DNA from 2 places in the Pantoea sp. X-Soil-ISGK-285 genome. Region 1 is predicted to be linked to the other one. Evidence: predicted binding sites of a transcription regulator. Region 1 holds the regulator's gene; the other holds the start of a gene.
What was found. Region 1 encodes LexA, which represses DNA repair genes until DNA is damaged. Its sites were predicted from a motif close to TNCTGTATGTACATACAGNA; they were not measured.
Positions count from the first base shown of each region.

Region 1 (4,037 bases):
CCTTTAAAGGTACGACGAATAAAGAAAGCGCCCAGGCGACGGAAAATCGGGCCGGCTGGCCAGAAGTTGAGATTGATACCGGCTGCGATGTGCGGCGGCACCAGACCCTGATGATAGAGCACATAGGAGAGCAGCAGATAATCCATGTGGCTGCGATGGCACGGCACATAGACAATCTCGTGGCCATCCTGCGCCAGCTGGCGGACTTTTTCGCCGCCATTGACGTTGATGCCCTGATAGAGCCGACTCCAGAGCCAGCCCATCACGCGGTCAGTTACGCGGATGGCTTCATAGGAGAAGTTTGCCGCAATCTCCTCCATCATTTCGACGGCGTTCTGCTGCGCTTTCTCATGGGAGATTTTTTTGCTGCGAGCTTCATCTTCTACTGCTTTTTCAATCGCTTTGGATTGCAGCAGACGAGTAAACAGATCCTGACGCGCCGGCAAGCGCGGGCCAATCGCCGCCAGCCGCTGGCGGGCAAAATGAATGCGCGCCACGCGAGCCAGCTTCTGGGCGATCGACTGATCCGTACCGTGTTCAGTTGCCATGCGGCGCAGCGACACTGTCGGCGAGAAGCGGACAAAACTGTCGCGCCCGTGCCAGATAACGGCAAAGAACTTCTGCACCCCGTTCAGCACCCGCAGGTGTGGCGTTGCTTCGCCCTGGACTTCACGTCCTGGTGCGCGGCCAAACATCACCGTGACCGGCAGCATCTGAATATCCAGCTTAGGGTTATTGCGATGCAGGTCCAGGTAATCGTGAAAGATTTTCACAGATTCAACGCTGGGCACAAAATAGGGGAAGACGCGTGGGCCATTGTGGATAAAGACGTGGCGCGGCAGCAGAGAACCATCAATCTCCAGCGGAGTGAGCGGGTCGGGCAGGTGATGCCGCAGACACTGTGCACGTAAAGTCAGTAAGTCGGCCTTCGAATCGTAAGGCAAAACATACATAATAGGTCGGGTCGGATCCAGACCATGTTCAGACACGGGATCGGCCGGAATGGCCTTACTTTTTACCAAAAACGACAGTGGTAAATTAAGCAGTTTGTAATAGAGTTTACGCCAACCTGACATAGACAACATGAAGCCTCTTGTTAGCAAAGCGCCGCAAGCATACCAGAAAGCGCAGCGAAGATCTGTGGTGGTGCCAATTGCACGCAGCCCAGACATTGACGTCAATCCGATGAAAGGGTTCCCACATCATGGCAAATAATGCCACCGGACTTATCAGAATAGTAAAAGCTGCAGGTTACTCATGGCAGGGGCTTCGTGCCGCCTGGCAACATGAAGCGGCGTTTCGGCAGGAAGCGCTGGCTGCGCTGGCCGCTATTGTTATCGCGTGCTGGCTGGATGTCGATGTGGTCTCCCGCATCCTCATGATTGGTGCGGTGGTGCTGGTGGTCATTGTTGAAATCCTCAATAGCGCCATTGAAGCGGTGGTCGACCGCATCGGTCAGGAGCATCATCCGCTGGCGGGCCGGGCAAAAGACATGGGCTCGGCGGCGGTGCTGATCAGCATATTACTGGCACTCTTCGTCTGGATCGCGCTGCTCTGGACACATTTGCGATAAGCCTTCCATAACGCGTCTGAGGGCGCGTTTTCCCTGACAATCGGTTTCCATTTCACCAATACCTGTATATACTCACAGCGACTGTATAAACAACCAGGGGGCGGGATGAAAGCATTAACCAGCAGGCAGCAGCAGGTCTATGACCTGATTCGCGACCATATTTCTTCAACGGGCATGCCGCCTACGCGTGCCGAAATCGCCGCGCAGCTGGGCTTCCGTTCGCCGAACGCGGCAGAAGAGCATCTGAAAGCGCTGGCGCGCAAAGGCGTCATCGAGATCGTTTCCGGTGCATCGCGCGGCATTCGACTGTTAATGGAAGAAGAAGCCTCAGAAGGGCTACCGCTGATTGGCCGGGTTGCTGCCGGTGAGCCGATCATGGCGCAGGAACATATCGAAACCCACTACAAGGTCGATCCGGGCCTGTTTAAGCCGTCTGCTGACTTCCTGCTGCGCGTCAGCGGAATGTCGATGAAAGATATCGGGATTATGGATGGCGACCTGCTCGCGGTGCATAAAACCCAGGATGTGCGTAACGGCCAGGTTGTGGTTGCCCGCATTGATGATGAAGTCACCGTTAAGCGCTGGAAAAAGCAGGGTGCTATCGTGCATCTGCTGCCGGAAAACAGCGATTTTGACCCGATTGTCGTCGATACCCGTGCGCAGTCACTGACCATAGAAGGTCTGGCTGTTGGCGTGGTGCGCAACGGCGAGTGGCTCTGATTCTTCTGCCAGCGTGCATTCGCCTTCTCTGATGCTATTCTGTCTGCCCTAATTTTGTCGCTGCCTCTTTTGCGCAGCGACACTGAGCACGGAACGGCGAATGCGCTTTATTACGGCAACCGATAAAAATCTCTGGCGGCTTGCGCTGCCGATGATCCTTTCAAATATCACCGTTCCCTTACTGGGAGTGGTCGATACTGCAGTAATTGGTCATCTCGACAGCCCTGTCTATCTTGGCGGGGTTGCGGTCGGGACTACAGTGACCAGCTTCCTCTTTATGCTGCTGCTTTTCCTTCGAATGAGTACCACTGGCCTTACGGCGCAGGCATTTGGCGCTGGCGATAAAATGGCGCTGGCACGCGCGCTGACTCAGCCGCTGATCATTGCGCTGCTGGCGGGCGTACTGTTCATCGCTTTGCGTTATCCGATTATTCAGCTGTCGACCCATCTCGTTGGCGGCAATCCCGATGTACTCGAACAGGCGGCACTGTTTATTCAGATTCGCTGGCTCAGTGCGCCTGCCACGCTGGCAAACCTGGTCATTCTGGGCTGGCTGCTGGGCGTGCAGTATGCACGCGCGCCGGTGATCCTGCTGGTGGTGGGCAACCTGGTTAACATCGTGCTCGATCTCTGGCTGGTGATGGGGCTGCACTGGGGTGTCGCGGGGGCGGCAACCGCCACGGCGCTGGCGGAATACATTACGCTGGTTGTCGGCAGCATCATGGTCTGGCGGGTGTTAAAACTGCGCGGAATTACGCTTAGCCTGCTGAAGCAGAGCTGGCGCGGTGACAGCGGCCGGCTGCTGCGACTGAACCGGGACATCATGCTGCGCTCTCTGATGCTGCAGCTCTGTTTCGCCTCGCTGACCGTACTGGGTGCCCGGCTGGGTCCGGATGTGGTGGCGGTTAACGCAGTATTACTGATGTTCATCACTTTTACGGCTTACGCGCTGGATGGCTTTGCCTATGCGGTTGAAGCTTTTGCGGGTGAGGCGCATGGTGCAAAAGATGGCAGCAAGCTCCTGCGCGTCTGGCACTCTGCCTGTCGGCAGGCGGTAGTGGTGGCGCTGTTCTTCTCGCTGATCTATGCCATTTTTGGCCCGCAGATCGTTACCCTGCTGACCTCTCTTCAGTCACTCCAGCAGACAGCGGACCGCTATCTGGTCTGGCAGATGATAATGCCGCTGATCGGCGTCTGGTGTTATCTGCTGGATGGCATGTTCATCGGAGCGACGCGCGGGCGTGAGATGCGTAACAGCATGGTAGTTGCCGCAGCCGGCTATTTTCTGACGCTGCTTAGCGTACCGGTGTTAGGTAACCATGGTCTGTGGCTGGCGGTCACGATTTTCCTGGCGCTGCGCGGCCTGTCGCTGTGGCTCATCTGGCGTAAGCACTGGCGTCAGAACAGCTGGTTTGATGCCTGAGTCAGCCGTGGCTGCACGCAAGCCGATACGGATTATTCTGTATTATTCCACGGTTAATAAATTGGCTACTACAATTAACTCCATGCAGCGCAGTTAACCAGCGCTTTGTATCGTTATTTTGTTAAGTAGCAAGATAATCATTAAAACCCGAGGATTGGAGGTCTGCCATGAATAAAGACGAAGCAAGCGGCAACTGGAAGCAGTTCAAAGGCAAAATGAAAGAGAAATGGGGCAAGCTGACCGACGATGATATGCAGGTTATCGAAGGTAAACGCGATCAGCTGGTCGGCAAAATCCAGGAGCGTTACGGCTCTACCAAAG
Region 1 covers NZ_AP035938.1:308,257-312,293, forward strand. Annotated here, with positions in the region: gene plsB (glycerol-3-phosphate 1-O-acyltransferase PlsB) at 1-1,076, opposite strand, end outside; gene AC6I8B_RS01355 (diacylglycerol kinase) at 1,205-1,573, shown strand; gene lexA (transcriptional repressor LexA) at 1,679-2,293, shown strand; gene dinF (MATE family efflux transporter DinF) at 2,394-3,716, shown strand; gene AC6I8B_RS01370 (CsbD family protein) at 3,884-4,037, shown strand, end outside.

Region 2 (4,037 bases), 920 kb from region 1:
GAGCAGCTGCGCTGTACCTCAGAGGTGGTGACCCTGCATTTTCCCGATGCGCTCAGCGCCATGCGCTCTCTGAAGGGGATTGGCGCGACCCATCTGCATCAGGGGCGTGACGGGCAGGTATTAACCCGACAACGGCTCAACCAGTTAGAGGCGCGCTGGCCGCGCGATCGGCACGGCTATCGTCTGAGTTACCATTTAATCTATGGAGTAAGTGCATCATGAAACGCCTGTTTATCACTGGCACCGACACCGAGGTCGGTAAAACCGTTGCCAGCGGCGGGCTGCTACAGGCGGCAGCCGCAGCGGGCTATCGCTGTGCGGGCTATAAGCCGGTTGCCTCTGGCTGTGAGATGACGCCAGAGGGCATCCGTAACAGCGATGCGCTGGCGCTGCAGCGTTACAGCAGCGTGCCGTTAACCTATCAGCAGGTCAATCCGCTGGCGTTTCTCGAGCCGACTTCGCCGCACATCGTCAGCGCCGAAGAGGGCAGGCCGATCACCCATCTGGCGCTGTCGGCGGGTCTGGCGGCGCTGCAACCGCTGGCAGACTGGATTCTGGTAGAGGGCGCGGGCGGCTGGTATACCCCATTGTCGGAGACGCACACTTATGCGGACTGGGTGGTCAGCGAAAAGCTGCCCGTGATTCTGGTGGTAGGGATTAAGCTTGGCTGCATCAATCACGCCATGCTCACCGCTGACGCGGTGCGGGCAAGCGGCCTGCCGCTGGTGGGCTGGATCGCCAACACCGTCGAACCCCCGGGTAAACGCTATCAGGAGTATCTCACCAGCCTGAAAAATCGACTGCCTGCGCCTTGTCTGGGCACCATCCCGTTTCTCACTGATGCGGCGCAGCAGGCGTCCTGTGGTCACTACCTGACGTTGCCGGAGTAACCGCGTAGCCTGGCTATTTTATTTGTCGTGCTGAATCCGGGCAGTGCTCTCCATCCTTGCGCGCTGTGTACACGCTCCGGTGGTTCCGCGCGCTCCGTCTTCAGCCTGCCTGCAACACTTACGCCCGGTGGGGCAGGCGCTGAATGTCAGGCCACCGTCAGCCATTTATCGACGGTGTGGTCATCAAGCTGTTCCATGCTGCCCTGCGCCACATTGCGGCCGCGGTGCAGCAGCAGGAAATAGTCCGCCACGCGACGGATCAGCGACAGGCGCTGCTCCAGCAGCAGGATGGTCAGCCCGTAGTCGAGGTTAAGCCGACGGATCAGATTGCCCATCTCCTCTTCCAGCCACGGCGACATCCCGTCGGTCGGCTCATCCAGAATCAGCAGTTTGGGCTGCAGCACCAGCGCGCGCGCCAGGGCCAGCTGTTGCTGCTGATCGATCGGCAGATCGCCGCTGCGCTGCTGGCGCAGAGAGTAGAGCGCCGGGAAGAGGTCGAACACCATTTCGGGAATGGCGCGATGGCGGTCGCGCTGGCTGGCACCCGCCAGCAGGGCAATCAGCAGATTATCTTCCACGCTCATCTGGGTAAAAATATGGCGGCCCTGCGGCACATAGCCAATCCCCATCTGCGCCCGCTGTTCAGCCGGTTGCAGCAGCAGATCTTCCGGCGGCGAGCCATCCTCTTTCCAGGAGATAGAGCCGCTGTTAATTGGCAATCTGCCCATGATGCAGTTTACCAGCGTGGTTTTACCCATGCCAGGTCGGCCCAGAATGCCGGTGCAGGTGCCAGGCGACAGATCCAGGTCCACATCCCACAGAATATGGTTTTGACCGTAAAATTGATTTACCGAACGTAAACTCAGCATCTGACACTCTCCTTCCCGATCGTTAGCCTGATTGCTTCCGCGCTCTGTCGTCTGGCAAACAAGTCATCAGCAATGGCAGCCTCGCCATTGCAGCACAGTGCGCGTTTCGCGCGGTGACGCCACTGAACTCCTGCAATTCCCAGGCCAGATCTAAAAACGGCCCTGTTTCCTGCTGCAGCGCCACGTATCAGGGATGAAAGGTGAGAAAAACTTATCAATTTCCCACGGTGACCACGCGCCTGCACTTTTGCAGTGCCCTGGAGCGCTGTTTCTGGTGCAGACGTACTGTAACGTGGCAGGAAGTCCGATTAAGAATCTTAGTATGAGGCGTACAAATTTGCGTACGACACCCGGTGACAGATTAAAATTGCAGAATAATCCGTCAGCAGGCGACGCGAAATTTAACGCAAAAAAAATTATTTTCACGGTAGTGAGAAGGCAGGGAAAAATTATACACAGCTGATGGCGTCGGGGCTGCCATCACTTATCCACCATTCCTGTGGATAACCTTGTGCATTAGGTAATGAAAACCAGTTGGAAGCGAGGAAATACGCGGCCTGGTAACATAATGACGAGAATCTGGCCTCATAGCCTTATATCAGTAAAATCAGTTGCTTATCAAAAAACAAGCCTGAGAATTATCTGTCAGGTAACCGTACTGTAATTTTGTGACACTCTATTGACAAATGTTAAATCAGATCCCTTCCTGGGGATAACATTGCGCAACATGCTGAGCGATAACGCTGCCAGCCTGCAGGGACATCAGGTGCCATCCTGCTGGCGTTAACATTGCACCAATACTGTTTTTATATCCAGTATTATTTTCTGGCAAAATCACCATAGCAGAGTAAAATAAGTGCCTGCCCGCCGACTTCTCCAGCAGGAACTGCATTCATGAGCAAAGCCTTTAAATTGAACTCCGCCTTTAAACCTTCGGGCGACCAGCCTGAGGCGATACGTCGCCTGGAAGAGGGGCTGGAGGATGGACTGGCCCATCAGACCTTATTAGGCGTAACCGGCTCCGGTAAAACGTTTACCGTCGCCAACGTGATTGCCGACCTCAACCGTCCGACCATGGTGCTGGCACCCAACAAGACGCTGGCCGCCCAGCTCTATGGCGAGATGAAAGAGTTTTTCCCGGATAACGCCGTCGAGTTTTTCGTCTCTTACTACGACTATTACCAGCCAGAAGCCTATGTGCCGAGCTCCGACACCTTTATCGAAAAAGATGCGTCGGTGAACGAACATATCGAACAGATGCGTCTGTCGGCCACCAAGGCGCTGCTGGAACGGCGCGATGTCATTGTGGTGGCATCGGTTTCGGCTATCTACGGTCTGGGCGATCCCGATCTCTATCTGAAAATGATGCTGCACCTGACCCGCGGCATGATTATCGATCAGCGGAGTATTCTGCGCCGTCTGTCAGAGCTGCAGTACACCCGCAACGACCAGGCGTTCCAGCGCGGCACCTTCCGGGTGCGCGGCGAAGTGATCGATATCTTCCCGGCGGAGTCGGACGATATTGCGCTGCGCGTCGAGCTGTTTGACAAAGAGGTTGAGCGTCTGTCGCTGTTTGACCCGCTGACCGGCCAGATTGATTCGGTCGTGCCGCGCTTTACCATCTACCCCAAGACGCACTACGTCACGCCGCGTGAGCGTATTCTGCAGGCGATGGAAGATATCAAAGTCGAGCTGGCGGACCGCCGCCGGGTGCTGCTGGAGAACAATAAGCTGCTGGAAGAGCAGCGCATTACCCAGCGTACCCAGTTTGACCTGGAGATGATGAGTGAGCTGGGCTACTGCTCCGGCATCGAGAACTACTCACGCTACCTCTCCGCACGCGGACCAGGCGAAGCGCCACCGACGCTGTTTGACTATCTGCCCGCCGATGGCCTGCTGGTGGTGGATGAGTCGCACGTGACCATTCCGCAGATTGGCGGCATGTATAAAGGCGACCGGGCGCGTAAAGAGACGCTGGTAGAGTATGGCTTCCGCCTGCCGTCGGCGCTGGATAACCGTCCGATGAAGTTTGAAGAGTTTGAGGCACTGGCCCCGCAAACCATCTATGTTTCGGCGACGCCGGGCAAATATGAGCTGGAAAAGTCGGGCGACGAAGTGATCGATCAGGTGGTGCGTCCTACCGGTCTGCTGGATCCGATCATCGAAGTGCGTCCGGTCGGTACCCAGGTCGACGATCTGCTGTCAGAAATCCGTCAGCGCGTGGCGATCAACGAACGTGTACTGGTGACGGTGCTGACCAAACGCATGGCGGAAGATC
Region 2 covers NZ_AP035938.1:1,233,091-1,237,127, forward strand. Annotated here, with positions in the region: gene bioC (malonyl-ACP O-methyltransferase BioC) at 1-222, shown strand, start outside; gene bioD (dethiobiotin synthase) at 219-890, shown strand; gene AC6I8B_RS05800 (ABC transporter ATP-binding protein) at 1,037-1,759, opposite strand; gene uvrB (excinuclease ABC subunit UvrB) at 2,654-4,037, shown strand, end outside.
Region 2: the regulator LexA is predicted to act here: its motif matches at 2,558-2,577, upstream of uvrB (excinuclease ABC subunit UvrB).